One region of the Arthrobacter sp. PTI12 genome, then DNA from elsewhere that is predicted to be linked to it. Evidence: predicted binding sites of a transcription regulator. Region 1 holds the regulator's gene; each other region holds the start of a gene.
The links. The regulator HrcA, encoded in region 1, represses chaperone genes, less so after heat shock. The targets are predictions, from matches to a motif close to TTNGCACTCGNNNNNNNCGAGTGCNAA.

Region 1 (5,287 bases):
CTGGACACCGGCGCATCGCCCGCGGCCGGCAGAGAAGTACTGGACGAAACGGCTCGCTACGTCGAGGACGTTCTCCTACGCTCACGGTTGGCCGAGGGGTATCCTGTGGCTGACCTCCAGCCGGAGGGACGTCACGCGGTGGCCGGGTTGATCGCGGACGGGTTGATAGAGCCGGCGGATGCTTTCAAAGGTGTTGTGCGCCTCAGCGGACGGGGACGGCTGCTCGCTGACGCCGTCGTCCGGCGGTTGTTGCCGAACTGAGCGGCTAGTGGAAAATCCTCAGGTTGAAGGGGTAGCGGTACGGCTTGCCCCGGTTGACGTGGATACCGGCCGCAACGGAGAACGCTGCCAGCATCACCCAGATGAGCGCATTGAGGACGGCGAAGATCCCGCCGATCCCGGGTATCAGGGACAGCAGCAGGCAGATCCCGGCAATGATGCTTGGCGGGAAAGTGAAGTTGAACGCTTCCTTCGATTCCTGCTCGGTGAAGGCGCCCCGGTCGCGGAAGATCAGAAAAATGATCAGCGACGGCACAAACCCCAGGATGCCGAGGAAGTGGGACAGCGTTGCCCACTGACGGTCTTCCGACGGACTCAGCGGTGGCGCACTGGAACTGGCACCCTGGAACGCGGGATCAGAGTCCCGGGGCGCCTGTCGTGACTGGGCGTCCCCGTGCCGGTCTGCGCTGTTAGGCAACGGTACTTCCTTCGGGCTGTTCGGACTTCACCGCTCACACAAGCGGAACTTACTTCCTCAAGGGTACTTGGTGTACCGGCCGGGCGCAGTCGCGTGTGCCGCGACGAAGCCTTCAATGGCTATGCGCCGGCTCCCGGTGCAGTGAGGAAATCAATGACTTCCTCGACGCGCCCGAGCAGCGTCGGTTCGAGATCAGCGTAGGTGCTGACGCCGTTGAGGATGCGCTTCCAGCCGTTCGCGGCATCCGCCTGCGTGGAGTGCGGCCAGCTTAACCGGCTCAATATCCCCGTCTTCCAGTCCTCGCCGCGGGGTATTACCGGCCAGGCATCAAGACCAAGAGCACGCGGCTTCACAGCCTGCCACACATCGACGTAGGGGTGCCCGACAATCAGTACGTTCCCGGCGGCGCCCGCCACCGTCATCGCCCCGGCCGCGATCCGGGCTTCCTTGGTGCCGGGCAGTAGATGATCGACGAGGATACCCAGGCGGCGTCCGGCGGAGGGAGCAAAGTCCCGCACGGCTGCTGCCAGATCGTCTACGCCATGCAACGGCTCCACCACGATGCCCTCAACCCGCAGGTCGTCTCCCCACACCTTCTCCACCAGCTCGGCATCGTGTTTGCCCTCGACCCAGATCCTGCTGGCCCGAGCCGTGCGCGCCCGCGCTCCGGCAACCCGGACAGAGCCCGACGCCGTTCTCAGCTGTGCTGCTGACTGCGCGCGGGCAGGAATCAGTTCCACCGGCGAACCTTCATGGTGGAAGCCGAAGCCGAGCGGAAAAGTGCGTCGCTTGCCGCGGCGGTCCTCAAGGACCATCACGTGCATCCCACCTGCCTTCTCCGTGCGCAGGATCTCCCCGACGAATCCGCTCTGCACGTCTTCAAGGACGACGCCGGGACGGGCTTCGACCTTGGCGGCCGGGGCGGCCCGGGGTCCGGTAAGATCCTGTGCTCCCCACTCGTGATACGACATGTGACTTCGCTCGCTTCCACAAATCCCTGCCTTCGGAACAGGCAGAGCCAATGCTAACAATCGCCTCGATCGTATTAGACTTGGCACTTAGGTGTGTTGAGTGCTAACTCAGAAACAGGGCAGGAAAGTACATCGGAGGTGAACATGAGCGAACCCAGGCGGCTTGAAGTCCTGCGGGCCATCGTTGAGGATTACGTCCATTCCCGCGAGCCGGTGGGATCCAAGGCGCTGGTCGAGCGCCACAGGCTGGGCGTATCTTCGGCAACAATCCGCAATGACATGGCACTTCTGGAAGAAGAGGGCCTGATCACAGCCCCGCATACCAGTTCCGGCCGCATCCCGACCGACAAGGGTTATCGGTTGTTCGTCGACCGGATCGCCGAGGTCAAGCCGCTGTCGGCCCCGGAAAAGCGGGCTATCCGCGCACTCCTCGAGGGCGCAGACGATCTCGACGACGTCCTCGACCGCACCGTCCGCCTGCTCGCCCAACTCACCAACCAGGTTGCGGTCGTGCAGTACCCGCACCTGGGCACGGCCTCCGTCCGCCACATCGAACTCGTGCTGCTCGCTCCCGGTCGCGCGCTCGTGGTGCTGATCTCCACGAACGGCGCTGTGCAGCAGCGCGTAGTGTCCGTGCCCGCCGAGGCACAGGAAAATGACCTGGCCGACCTGCGCCAGCATTTTCTGGAAAGGGTTTCCGGTGTTCGTCTGCCGTCGGTTCCCCAGGAACTCGGTGCGTGCATTGCGGATCTTCCCCCCTCGCTGCAATCTCTCGGCCAGGCAATTGGACACAGCCTCGAACAGTTGTCAGCCGCTAACAGGGAAGACCGGATCGTGCTGGCGGGCACGGCCAACCTCGCCCGCTCAACCCTCGACTTTCCTTTAACCATTGGTCCGGTCCTGGAAGCGCTTGAGGAACAGGTTGTCATGCTTCGGTTGCTTTCCGAGATGGGGCAGGATGCTCTGGGCATCTCGGTCCGCATCGGCCGGGAGAACCCGTATGGCGGTTTGGCCGAAGCCTCCGTGATTGCTACCGGCTATGGACCGGATTCACTGGCAAAGGTGGGAGTGCTTGGCCCCACGAGAATGGATTACCCGACCACCATGGCCGCCGTGAGAGCGGTGGCCCGCTACCTTTCCCGCATCCTCGATGAATCTTGACCGGATGACGGAGCCCATGAAGCCCAGCCGCTCACGCGGTGAGATAACAGGAAGTGATGTGCAGGAGTGAGTAATCACTACGAGGTCCTTGGCGTTGCACGCGACGCCAGCGGCGAAGAAATCAAGAAGGCCTACCGGAAGCTTGCCCGCAAGCTCCACCCGGACGTCAACGTCGGCACGGAAGCAGCTGAGGAGTTCAAGCTCGTCACGCGCGCGTACGAGGTACTCTCGGATCCCCAGAAGCGGCGCGTCTACGACACCACCGGTAATGAAAACGGCACCGACAATGGATTCGGTGCCGGTTATTCCGGCTCGGGCTTTGCGTTCCAGGACATTTTCGAGACATTCTTCGGCGGAGGCGGTCCCAGCGGCCCCCCATCCCGAACCCAACGCGGTCAGGACGCGTTGATAGCCGTCCGGATCGACCTGAAGGATGCAGTCTTCGGTACCAACAAGAAGATCGAGGTAGATTCAGCGGCGGTGTGTCCTACCTGCGATGGATCCTGTACCCAGCCGGGCACTTCCCCGCGAACCTGTGATATCTGCGGCGGATCCGGTCAGGTGCAGCGTGCGGTTCGGTCCATCCTCGGTCAGGTAATGACGACGGCGACCTGCGGCACCTGCCAGGGGTACGGAACCGTCATCCCGCATCCCTGTAACGAATGCAATGGGGATGGCCGCATCCGTTCCCGCCGAAGCCTCACCATCAAGGTGCCCGCGGGTGTCGCTACAGGTACCCGTATCCAGCTAGCCGGCCAGGGCGAGGTCGGCACGGCCGGCGGTCCCCAGGGCGATCTCTACGTAGAGATTCGGGTCAACAGCGACTCGACCTTCCTTCGTGAGGGCGACGACCTTCACGCGACCCTGAGCGTGCCGATGACAGCTGCGGCCCTCGGCACCAACGTGATAATGAAGAGCTTCGACGGTGATCAGGAACTCACGATCAAGCCCGGCACGCAGTCGGGCGAAGTGATTACCCTTCGCGGCCTTGGGGTGACCCACCTGCGCGGATACGGCAGAGGGGACCTGCTGGTGCATTTGAGCGTGGAAACGCCGCGGAACCTCGACAGCGGACAGGAAGAACTGCTTCGGCGCCTTGCGGAAATGCGCGGCGAAGAATTTACCGAGGGCCAGCTGGCGAGCAGCGGATCAGGAGTTTTTGCCCGCCTTCGTGAACGCCTCGGGAATCTATAGCCGGGTTATCGGACAATGACCAACCAGGCCTTCTTCGGCAATCCGACCGATGTGCAAACCGCTGCCGTCGGCGGCAGTCTGACGCTGCGCGGTCCGGAGGCGCATCATGCCGCAGCCGTGAAGCGGGTTAGGCCGGGTGAAGAGATCGATGTCCTTGATGGAGAAGGACACCGCTTGAGCTGCACCGTTGTCGAAGCAACTCACGGTGCAGTGGTGGTGACCGTGGACAGGCTCTCATTCGATTCGCCTCCCGCGATGCGGCTGGTCCTGGTGCAGGCGTTGGCGAAGGGGGACAGGGCGGAACTGGCAGTTGAGGCGGCGACGGAACTCGGTGTTGACGCGGTGCTTCCCTGGCAGGCGGATCGAAGTATCGTACGGTGGCGTGCCGAGAAGGCAATCAAAGGCCGTACCAAGTGGGAGTCCCTCGTTCGTGCCGCATCGAAGCAGAGTCGGCGCGCACGTGTGCCGGAGGTACTCGATGCGCTGGACACCAAGGGCCTGGGACACTGGCTGGGCGGCGTGCAGCACCCGGTTGTGCTACACGAGGAGGCGAGCGAGTCGCTCGCGGAATACTGGGGTCGGAGTACGTTAGCAACGTCGGAAACGCTGGCCGTGATTGTGGGTCCGGAGGGCGGTATCAGCCCCGAAGAGCTCGGTGTATTGGCCAACGCAGGGGCGGTTCCGGCGCAACTTGGTACCAACGTACTGCGAGCTTCAACAGCGGGACCCGCGGCCATCGCGGTACTGAATCACCTGGCCGGACGCTGGTAGCTGCGCGTCAGCGGACGCTGATCAGTTTGTCATCGGTCACCACGCCGGCGGCCGGGCCTGCTTCGGCGGATGGGCCGGCGGCTTCGTACACCTCGAGGAGAAAAGTTCCCGCCTCCAGCGCAACGCTGAACTCGTATAGTCCGACAGCGCCGGTTCCAGCGTCCACGGGAACCGTTCCGCTGACAACATCTTCGGCGGGGACCCCACCGCCATCTACGCGCCGCACCCGCCACTCAAGGGCAGCATCCGTCGTCGTGGTGCTGCCCTGGACTATAACCGTTCGATCGGAGCGGACTGAGCTGTCCTGCGGGTTGATGATCCACACGGGCGCAATAGCGCCGACGTCCCGTTGGAGCAAGGAACTCAGCTCGATGTGTCCAAAAGCGCTGTAGCCCGCTTTGCCGTCCACCAGCAGGCGGACACTGCTGGGACTTCCGCTTGCAATCAGACCGGAATTGGCGGCTGCAGCCGTTGCCGTGTAGACAAGCTGCTG
Region 2 (5,287 bases), 630 kb from region 1:
ATGGCCAAGGCTGTTGCCGCGGCCGTACGGGACGCGGGCTTCACCCGGGTGACGGTTGTTGCACGGAACGAGGAGGCCGGCAGACGCCTGGCAGGGTTGTACGGGTTCCAGTGGCAGGCCGAGCCGGGAAACTCCACCGCGGACCTGCTCATCAATGTGACACCGCTCGGCATGGCGGGGCAGGACGAGGAGGTCCAGTCCTTCAGCGACGACGCTATTGCGGCAGCGTCGCTGGTGTTCGACGTCGTTGCGTTGCCCTCGGAGACGCCGCTCATCCAGGCGGCCCGGCGCGCAGGCAAGCCCGTGCTCACGGGAGCCGAGGTGATTGCACTGCAGGCGGCCGAACAGTTTGTCCTCTACACCGGCGTGCGTCCATCGGCCGAGCAGATCCGCGAGGCGGGAGAGTTCTCGCGGCAGCCTGCGTAGCTGCCAGCCCGGTACCGGATCTAGCCCAGTACCGGATCGACGACGACGGCGACGCGCTCTTCGCCGATCCGCGTCAGTACCAGCGTGGCCTTGTTTGTTGCCTTCTTCGAGCCGGCGAGGAGCTGCTTGCGCAGCTCTTCGGGCGTGACTGAGGTTCCGCGCTTTTTGATGTCGAGAATCCCTATGTCGTTGGCCTTGACCCACGCTTTCAACGCCTTGACGTTGTAGGGCATCACTTCGAGGACGCGGTAGGGCCGGGCGAACGGGGTGTCTACCAGCTCCGGCGCGCAGATGTAGGCGATGTGCGGGTCGACCAGGTGCCCGCCGATGGAACGAGCAACGTCGGCTACCAATCCGGCCCTGATCACAGCGCCGTCCGGTTCGTAGAGGTAGCCTTCCACCGGACCGATAGGGGCGTCGTCGTCCTCGCCGAAGTTGGTGTGGCTGGTCAGCTCAGTGGCGCCGTCCGCGCCGATGAGCAGGGCGCCGCGGCGGACGTTGTCGCGGCGGAGGGCGTTGAACCAGAGCACTACCTCGGCAACATCGCCGTCCACGCTTACCCACTGGGCTTCGCAGTTGGCCGGAACCGCGTCATGCGGGATCCCGGGCCCGAGCTTCACACCCACAGGCATGCCGGTGTCCGCGAGGCTCTCCACGAAGGACAGGGGAGGCGAGAAGGCTTCCGGGTCGAAGAGGCGCCTGGTGCCTGAGCTGGAAGTGGTCCGTCGGGCGGGGTCCAGCCACACGCCGTCGTACTTTGTCAGGTCAAGGGAGGAGGCATCAGTGTTGACAACAGTCGCGTTGGACCACGGCAGCAGATTCATGGTGGCGGCAGCGGCGGTGGTTTCGTCGAGTTCGACGGCGGTGACGTCGCGTTCCAGCGTGGCGAGGGCCATCGAATCCGAGCCGATCCCGCAGCCAAGGTCTGCGACCTTCTGGACGCCGGCAGTGACGTAGCGTTGGGCGTGGCGGGCGGCGACGCTGAGGCGGGTTGCCTGCTCGAGGCCGGCTGGGGTGAAAAGCATCCGGTCGGCGAAGGGACCGAACTTCACCTGAGCCTTCGCACGGAGCCGGGACTGGGTGAGGGCTGCATTGACGACGTCGGGGGAGTGGCCCGCCGCGCGGAGCTGTTCGTTGAGCCGGAGGCTGTCCGCTTCGGAGTACGGTCCGAGAGAGTTGAGCAGCTCCCAGCCCTCGGGAGTCAGGATGGGCTCAAGGAGGTTCTGGGTCACGGTGTCGCTTTCAACTGGAGCTTTCGGCGAGGGGCTGGGTCCGGTTCTTCAGTCTAGGGGTTGTGCCCGGGGCCGGATCCCCCACGTCCTGCTGTGAAAGTCCGCGCATCACCGGCGTGTTCCCGCCGACACGCCCCTGCCGGCTCCAGGAAGCGGGGAATTCGGACCGGCGCAGGGGGCCCGGCCCGCCCTGCAACACCACCCCTCTGGCACTCGCCTTGACCGAGTGCTAACCGTTGCATAAAGTCAGACTTGGCACTCTCACTATGAGGCTGCTAATCCTTCGAGGATGCGCCAACCGGCACCGCGACGACGGTCAGCGCCTGCTCGATACCCGAAGATTCATTCAAACCAAGTGAAGGAGAGGTCCGAGTGTCGGTCTCTATCAAGCCTCTTGAAGATCGTATTGTCGTCCGCCCGCTGGAAGGCGAGCAGACCACCGCATCCGGTCTGGTCATCCCGGACACTGCCAAGGAAAAGCCCCAGGAGGGCGAAGTTGTCGCAGTAGGCCCCGGCCGCGTTGATGACAATGGCAACCGCGTTCCCGTTGATGTAGCTGAAGGCGACGTCGTCATCTACTCCAAGTACGGCGGAACCGAAGTCAAGCACGGAGGCCAGGAATACCTGGTTCTTTCCGCTCGCGACGTTCTGGCGATCATCGTCAAGTAGTTGTGCAGAAGAACCCCGGTCAGCATCGGCCGGGGTTCTTTCCTGTCAGTACACATTCCTGCACAAGCCTGAAAGGAACGAAACAACATGGCAAAGCAGTTGGAATTCAACGACGCCGCCCGACGCAAGCTCGAAGCAGGCGTCGACAAGCTGGCCGACACCGTCAAGGTGACTCTCGGCCCTCGTGGACGCAACGTCGTCCTCGACAAGAAGTGGGGCGCCCCCACCATCACGAACGACGGCGTGACCATCGCCCGTGAGGTGGAGCTGGACGACCCCTATGAGAACCTCGGCGCGCAGCTCGCCAAGGAAGTTGCCACCAAGACCAACGACGTCGCCGGTGACGGCACGACGACGGCTACCGTCCTCGCGCAGGCACTGGTCAAGGAAGGCCTGCGGAACGTTGCAGCAGGCGCTGCCCCCGGCGCTCTGAAGCGCGGCATCGAGGTCTCCATCGAGGCCGTTGCTGCCCGTCTGCTCGAGAACGCCCGCGAGGTCGTTGGCAAGCAGACAGCAAACGTCGCAGCCATCTCCGCCCAGAGCCAGGAAGTCGGCGACCTGCTCGCCGAAGCTTTCGATCGGGTCGGCAAGGACGGCGTCATCACGATCGAGGAATCCTCGACCACCCAGACCGAACTTGTCCTCACCGAGGGCATGCAGTTCGACAAGGGCTTCCTGAGCCCCTACTTCGTCACTGACGCAGAGCGTCAGGAAGCCGTCCTCGAAGACGCGCTCATCCTGATCAACTCCGGCAAGATCTCTGCTCTGCAGGAATTCCTGCCGCTGCTCGAGAAGGCGCTGCAGGCAGGCAAGCCGCTGTTCATCATCGCCGAAGACATTGAAGGTGAAGCGCTGTCCACCCTGGTGGTCAACAAGATCCGCGGCACCCTCAACGTCGTAGCAGTCAAGGCTCCCGGTTTCGGGGACCGACGCAAGGCCATGCTCCAGGACATCGCCACCCTCACCGGTGCGCAGGTTGTCTCACCGGATCTCGGCCTGAAGCTGGACCAGGTCGGTCTTGAGGTTCTCGGCTCGGCCCGCCGCATCACCGTGACGAAGGACAACACCACCATCGTTGACGGCGCAGGCAGCGAGCAGGACGTTGCGGACCGCATCGCTCAGATCCGCGCTGAAGTTGAGCGCACCGACTCCGATTGGGACCGCGAGAAGCTCCAGGAGCGCCTCGCAAAGCTCGCCGGCGGCGTCGGCGTCATCAAGGTCGGCGCAGCCACCGAAGTTGAGCTGAAGGAAAAGAAGCACCGCATCGAGGACGCAGTGTCCTCGACCCGCGCCGCCCTTGAAGAGGGCATCGTGGCAGGCGGCGGTTCCGCTCTGATTCACGCCTCGAAGGTCCTTGATGAGGACCCAAGCGTGCTCAAGCTCGAGGGCGACGTCGCGACCGCCGTCGGTCTCGTGCGCCGCGCCCTGGTCCAGCCGCTGCGCTGGATCGCCGAGAATGCCGGCTACGAGGGTTACGTCGTCATCGACAAGGTGAGCCAGCTTGAGGTCGGCCACGGCTTCAACGCCGTCACCGGTGACTATGAAAACCTGGTCGACGCCGGCATCATCGACCCGGTCAAGGTCACCCGGTCGGCACTGCGCAACGCAGCGTCGATCGCGGCACTGGTTCTCACCACCGAAACCCTCGTGGTTGAGAAGCCGGTTGAGGAAGAAGAGCAGGGCCACGGCCACAGCCACTAGCGACACAGGGCGGGCGAGGACAGTGACCCACACAGGGAAAAGTCCTGAGCGCCGCCCCTGAGGCTGATGTCCTACCAGCGCCCCGGTCCACACGGACCGGGGCGCTGGTGCGTGAGGGTCCCCCAGTCTGGTGGGGATAACCCCACCAGACGCCGAGGCAAATAGGGGGTACGCACCAGAGACGCGGTGGTACCTCCAAGGGAAGGATTGGAGTATCACTTCCAGTAACAGCGAAAGGCACTTCCTTGAACGAGCGTGCACAACGCCGCCGCGGTTGGTTTGACCAGCTCACAGCGGATATCAGCTACAACTTCGCCGGTTTCTTCATCGGCCTGCCCGCTTTTGTGCTGGCGATTGCCCTATTCAGCGCGGGAATCAGCACCGCAATCATCTACATCGGCGTGTTCATCCTCGTAGGTGGGCTGTACACCGCAAGGTTCTTCGCATCAGCAGAGCGCCAGCTCAGCGAGCGGAACCGCGGACCTCTGCCGCCCGTCTACTACAAGAGCGGCTCCAACAGCTCGAGGCTGCGGGCCCTCCTCGTGCCCATCACCGATCTCCAGTCCTGGAAGGACTTGATCCACGCCGTCGTCAGTTTCCCGGTCCGGGTCGCCGCCTTCTCGATCACTCTCACCTGGATTGCCGGCGCGCTCGGAGCAATGACGCAGTGGCTCTGGATGCGGTTCATTCCCGGGCCGCCCAGTGATATCTGGGACCTGTTGGGAGTCGATCCTGCACTTCATTGGCTATTCCAGTTCGCCACCGGGCTGGTTCTCCTGCTCACCCTTCCGGCTGTCGCGAAAGGACTTGCCCTGCTCCAGCGCGCCCTCGCTGTGGGTCTGCTGACCAACGAACGCCGGCACCTGCAGGAGAGGACCGAGTACCTCACCAACTCCCGTAGCTCGGTGGTAGCAGCTGAGGCCGGAACGCTGCGCCGGATCGAGCGGGACATTCATGATGGTCCCCAGCAGAGGATCGTTCGGATGGCCATGGACCTCGAATCCGCGAAACGGCGGCTGCAGCCCGGTGACTCTGAAACCCGTGACCTGATTGAAGGCGCGATCGATCAGTCCCGCGAGGCCCTGGCAGAACTGCGTTCACTCTCCCGCGGGATCGCCCCGCCGATCCTCATCGAACGCGGGCTGCCGGCTGCGCTCGACGCCGCTGCGGCGCGTTGCCCTGTCCCGGTCACGCTCAGCACCGACGGAATGGGAACCGGCCGCTTCACGCCTGCTGCCGAAAGCGCCGCCTACTTCGCC
Region 3 (5,287 bases), 1.6 Mb from region 1:
CGACGGCGAGCAGCACCGTTACGCCCGGCAGATGCGTCCGCACCGTAATCACCTCCGTGGCGTCAACGCTAGCCCTCGCCGGCCTGCCCCTCAAGGAGGATTCCTAAGTATGCTGTCAAAGAGTTGCAAGGAACCTTCGCAGGGAGGAAGAACATGACGGCTGCACTGCTCATCATTGATATGCAGAAGGCATTTTTTGAAGACGAATCTCTCGGCAATCAGCAGGACTTCCTGGTTGCGGCCTGCAACTCAGCTATCGCGGATGCGCGCGAGGCCGGCATTGCCGTCTATCTCATCCGCACAGAGCACCAGCGGGACAAATCAACGTGGACACTGAGCATGCTCGATGATGATCAGGGTTTCCTTTTCAGCGGCACTGAGCAGGCCGAATTCGTTGATGACCTCGATGTCGAGGGTCTTCCTGAGTTGGTGAAGACGCGCGACAGCGCTTTCTTCGGGACCGACCTGCTGCAGCGCCTGCGCATTCTGGAGGTAGACACGGTGGTCCTCGCAGGGGTTTCAACGCACAATTGCGTGGCCCAGACCGGTGCGGATGCCTACGCGAACAACCTGCGGGTGGTGTACGCCAGGGATGCGGTCGCCTCAACCAACAGTGAGTATGCGCAGAATGTGCTGGGCGTACTGATGGATGAGTACCGTCAGGTTTCCCTCGACGCGAGCGGGATCCGGCAGTTGTTCTCGAAGAAGCGCGCTTAGGCGGTGGACGGATCAGATGCCGATGCTGTAGCCGTCCTCCCGGTGGAACAGCCGACGGACCGCGCCGTCGTCGGACCGGACCCAGACAACCGAGGAGTCATCGGCGTGATCTTCGAGTACGCCGGAGAACTGGTCTCCCGAGGAGTGCCGAAGGGTTATCTGCTGGCCGCGCCTGAGCGTCGAGAAGTCGGCAAGCGAGGAATGTTGCGAGGTCATTGGGGAAAGGCCTTCCTGAGAGTGTGACTGACGCCACACTAAGGGCCGTTCCTGAATGTTTGGTGAATGAAAACTGGGTAATCGCCCAAATGGGCGAACGTTTATCGAAAAGATAGCTAAGCAAGCTTTCTATTCTGTTCTGCCTGTGGCACGCTGGCAGTACAAATGGCGGGACATACTGTCCATAGCTCGCAAGATCACGTGCCGGTGTCCGCCAGTCCGGCCACCTTAGAGGGGATAGTGCAATGGCATCAACACATTCAGGGTCGGGTGTAGGCACCCGGACAAACATTCAGAAGGCCGCACTCGCGGTAGGAGTGGTCTTCCTCCTGGTCGGCGTGCTGGGATTCATTCCCGGTATCACCAGCAATTACGACACGCTGCAGTTCGCCGGCCCCGAGTCCGAGGCGCAACTCCTCGGCCTGTTCCAGGTTTCGATCCTGCACAACATTGTTCACCTGCTGTTCGGCGTCGCGGGCGTCGCGATGGCAAAGACTGCAACCGGCGCTTACAACTTCCTGCTGTGGGGCGGCGTTATCTACGCGGTGCTCTTCATCTACGGGCTCATCATCCCGCATGATTCGGCAGCGAACTTCGTTCCGCTGGACGCGGCGGACAACATCCTCCATCTGGGCCTTGCCGTCGGCATGATTGCGCTGGCGCTCGCTCTTCGGGACAAGCACCGCACTGTCCGGGACCGGTAGTCCCGGCTCCAACCAACTACAAACAAACAGAACGACGACGGCGGGCCGCAACCTGCCGTCGTCGTTCTGTTTGTGCTGTGCGTAGCTCCGCTGACGATTTAGGCTTCCACAGCCCTGTCCGTCTGCACCGGCTGGGCGTCTTCGCCGGAAACGACCTCGATCTTGCGGGGCCTTGCGCGCTCGCTGACCGGGATGGTCACGCTGAGCACGCCGTTTTCATAGCGTGCCGAGATGGCATCAATGTCAATACCCTGCCCGAGGTTCAGTTGCCGAAGGAAGGATCCGCTTTCACGCTCGCGGGTCAGCCACTTGACTCCCTCTGCGTTGCGCAGGGTGCGCTCGGCGCGGATGGTCAACAGCTGGCCGTCGACGTCAATGTCAACAGATCCCGGATCAATGCCCGGGAGGTCAGCGCTCAGGATGTAGTGGTCACCCTCGCGGTACAGATCCATCGGCATCAGCCGCAGACCCTGGCGGGGATCCAGAAGTGCGCCGGCCACGCGGTCCAGTTCACGGAATGGGTCGAATTTCATTGCCATGATGGTTCACTCCCTGTGAGTCAGTAGTCTTTCTTCGGGTTGAGTCTGGTTCGCTCAACCTGCAAGTAGATTAGCACTCGCAGGAGGAGAGTGCTAACGGTTTATGTTCGCTCTGAACGAACTATTCGGAACACAAAAAAGCCCGCCCCGCATGCTGCGGGACGGGCTATGAACGGTGCCTGCGCGGGGCCTCGATCCCCGGGCCTTCCGCGTGTGAAGCGGATGCTCTACCAGACTGAGCTACACAGGCAAGTAGTTCCCAGACAGTTTAGGTCATTGGCAGACGGATGATGCAAACGCGGGGGTGCGGTAGATATTCGGGCGGACACTAAGTAGCCTGACTATTTGAGGCTATTCCACTTCTCGATGTCAGCGAAGGAGTTTGGCAATGGACGATGAGGACATTCTGGCGCGGATCCAGGCGCTGGTCGACAAGGAACACGAGCTGCGGGGTTCACCCTCGGGTGACGATGCTCCTGGCGAAGATCGACGCAGCAGCCTGCGGCGGGTCGAGGAACAGCTCGACCAGTGCTGGGACCTGCTCCGTCAGCGGCGGGCGAAGGAAGACGCAGGGGAAAGCCCGCAGGAAGCGGAGGCCCGGCCGATCGACCAGGTAGAGGGCTACCGCCAGTAAGCACATCGATTTGGCAGGACACGCCCCGATACCCCGTTGATAAGGGGCGTGTCCTGCCAACTCAACGAAAGGAATCTTCATGGACGACCTCAAAGCATTTGCACTGATCTGTACTCTCACCCCTTCGCCCGATGCCTCGAGCACCGATGTGATGGCCGACCACATCCTTGGCAAGCTCAAGGAGCAGGGGGTAACGACGTCGTCGGCCCGGGTAGTTGACCACAACGTTGCTCCAGGCGTGCAGATCGACATGGGAAACGGGGATGAATGGCCGCAGCTCCGCCAGCAGATCCTCGATGCGGACATCTTCCTCCTGTGCGCACCTATCTGGGTAGGGCACATGAGCAGCCTGGGACAGCGGGTGTTCGAACGGCTGGACGCCGATCTCTCCTCGACTGATGATGACGGCCGGCCCATCATGTACAACAAGGTCGCTCTGACCGCGGTGGTGGGAAACGAGGACGGCGCCCACCATGTCACTGCCGAGATGCACCAGGGCCTGAACGACATCGGCTTCACCGTCGCGGCGCAGGGCGGTGTCTACTGGGTCGGGGAAGCAATGCAGACCGTGGACTTCAAGGACCTGGACCAGGTACCTGATCCGGTTGCTTCCACAATTTCCTCCATGTCCGTGAACGCTGTCCACCTGGCGAAGTCCCTCAAGGCATCTCCCTACCCAGCTCCCTAGCATCGAGTTGGCAGGACACACCCCGAAAGGGGCCCCAAAAGGGGTGTGTCCTGCGCATTGACGGGTACTACAACGGAATAGGCGAGTCGCTTGAACGATCACAAGAACGATCACAAGAACGATGACGAAGCCCGACGGCGGGAACTCGGCGACAATGCGGGCCCGGTCGAGGAAGAGATCGAGGAATCGTTCGACCGCACAGTGGATGAAGGCGCACAGCGCCTGAACCGCACCTTCCCCGACGTACTCATCACCGGGCTCTTCGGAGGCTTCGAAATAGGGATCGGCGTGATCGCCTATCTGGCGGTGCTTCATGAAACCGACAACCACCTGCTCGCGGGATTGGCCTTCAGCGCGGGACTCATTGCGCTACTGCTGGCCAAGAGCGAACTCTTCACTGAGGGATTCCTGGTTCCCATCGCAGCGGTGACCGCCAAGCAGGCGAGCCTTGCGCAGCTCGGCCGGCTCTGGGGCGGCACCCTGGTGGCGAACCTTGCAGGCGGCTGGATCTTCATGCTGATTGCCATGAACGCCTTCCCGCAGTGGGCCGGGACGGTCACCACGTCCGCCGAGCACTACGTCGACGCCGGGTTCAGCTGGGAATCCATCTGCCTTGCGTTGCTCGGCGGAAGCACAATCACGCTGATGACGCGCATGCAGCACGGCACGGAGGAGATGAGCGGAAAGCTGATGGCCGCCGTCGTTGGCGGGTTTGTGCTCTCCGGCCTGCAGTTATTCCACTCCATCCTGGATTCGCTGCTCATCTTCGGCGCGATCCTCGCGGGCGCCGACATCAGCTACCTGGACTGGCTGGGCTGGTTCGGCTACACCGTTGTGTTCAACGTCATCGGCGGAATCCTGCTGGTTACCGCCCTCCGCCTGGTCCGGGACCGCAAACTCGTGGAGCGCGAACGGGAAAAGACGAGTTGAGCTGGCAGGACACGCCCTGAAAGAGTGCTCATAAGGGGCGTGTCCTGTTAACTCATTGCTCAGTTGCGGCGGGCCAGCCAGCCCAGGGTCAGCGTGCCCATGGTCCGGCGGAAGCCGCTGTCACCCTCCGCCAACTCCAGCGCTGCCCACACCATCAGGCATGCCTTGCTCGCATCCGCCAGCGCCTCCCGGTTCTTCTCGTCGAGCGCCATCATCGATGCGACGCCCAGCAGCGCCCATCCCACAATGGGTGCATTGGGCCGCTTGGCTATTGTCTGCTGTCCGAAGTCATTCCTGATGAATCCCATTACGCGCCTTTCTTCGATGCCGACTTTGCGGGTTTCTTGGCCCCCGCGGAGCCCTTCTTCTCACGATTCTTTTCCACACTCCGACGGAGCGCTTCCATGAGGTCGAGGACGTTTCCTCCCTCTTCTTCTCCGGTTTCCCCGAAGGTCTCATCTGTATCGAGGGCCTCGCCCTTCTCGAGTTTCGCCTCGATGAGTGTGCGCAGCTGCTCCTGGTAGTCGTCCTTGAAGTTCTCGGGATCAAAATCCGAGGAGAAAGACTCGACAAGGGCCGCTGACATCTCCTTCTCCTTGGCCGAAATGCGCACCTTCTCATCGAGCGAGGGGAACGTAGCCTCACGCACCTCGTCCTGCCACAGGAGCGTTTGGATCATCAGGACGTCCCCGCGCACCCGCAGTGCCGCCAGCCGCGACTTCTGCCGCAGCGAGAATTGTACGATCGCCGTCCGGTCCGTTTCCTCCAGCGTGCGCCGGAGCAGCACATACGCCTTTGTGGACTTTGAATCCGGCTCCAGGTAATAGGCGCGGTCGAGCATGATCGGATCGATCTGGTC

Region 2: the regulator HrcA is predicted to act here: its motif matches at 1,865-1,891, upstream of groES (co-chaperone GroES).
Region 3: the regulator HrcA is predicted to act here: its motif matches at 2,247-2,273, upstream of AC1MBU_RS02325 (Hsp20/alpha crystallin family protein).

What each region holds. Positions count from the first base shown of each region.
Region 1 is NZ_CM155256.1:2,194,891-2,200,177, reverse strand. It holds gene hemW (radical SAM family heme chaperone HemW) at 1-261, shown strand, start outside; gene AC1MBU_RS10565 (DUF4870 domain-containing protein) at 266-697, opposite strand; gene AC1MBU_RS10560 (DUF3097 family protein) at 817-1,668, opposite strand; gene hrcA (heat-inducible transcriptional repressor HrcA) at 1,813-2,829, shown strand; gene dnaJ (molecular chaperone DnaJ) at 2,896-4,023, shown strand; gene AC1MBU_RS10545 (16S rRNA (uracil(1498)-N(3))-methyltransferase) at 4,039-4,794, shown strand; gene AC1MBU_RS10540 (GerMN domain-containing protein) at 4,802-5,287, opposite strand, start outside.
Region 2 is NZ_CM155256.1:2,821,442-2,826,728, reverse strand. It holds gene AC1MBU_RS13465 (shikimate 5-dehydrogenase) at 1-426, shown strand, start outside; gene AC1MBU_RS13460 (class I SAM-dependent methyltransferase) at 447-1,658, opposite strand; gene groES (co-chaperone GroES) at 2,031-2,327, shown strand; gene groL (chaperonin GroEL) at 2,415-4,028, shown strand; gene AC1MBU_RS13445 (sensor histidine kinase) at 4,274-5,287, shown strand, end outside.
Region 3 is NZ_CM155256.1:470,036-475,322, forward strand. It holds gene AC1MBU_RS02305 (hypothetical protein) at 1-43, opposite strand, end outside; gene AC1MBU_RS02310 (cysteine hydrolase family protein) at 154-717, shown strand; gene AC1MBU_RS02315 (hypothetical protein) at 730-933, opposite strand; gene AC1MBU_RS02320 (DUF4383 domain-containing protein) at 1,179-1,637, shown strand; gene AC1MBU_RS02325 (Hsp20/alpha crystallin family protein) at 1,736-2,176, opposite strand; tRNA gene AC1MBU_RS02330 (tRNA-Val) at 2,353-2,426, opposite strand; gene AC1MBU_RS02335 (DUF2630 family protein) at 2,565-2,810, shown strand; gene AC1MBU_RS02340 (flavodoxin family protein) at 2,890-3,498, shown strand; gene AC1MBU_RS02345 (formate/nitrite transporter family protein) at 3,589-4,428, shown strand; gene AC1MBU_RS02350 (hypothetical protein) at 4,488-4,736, opposite strand; gene ku (non-homologous end joining protein Ku) at 4,736-5,287, opposite strand, start outside.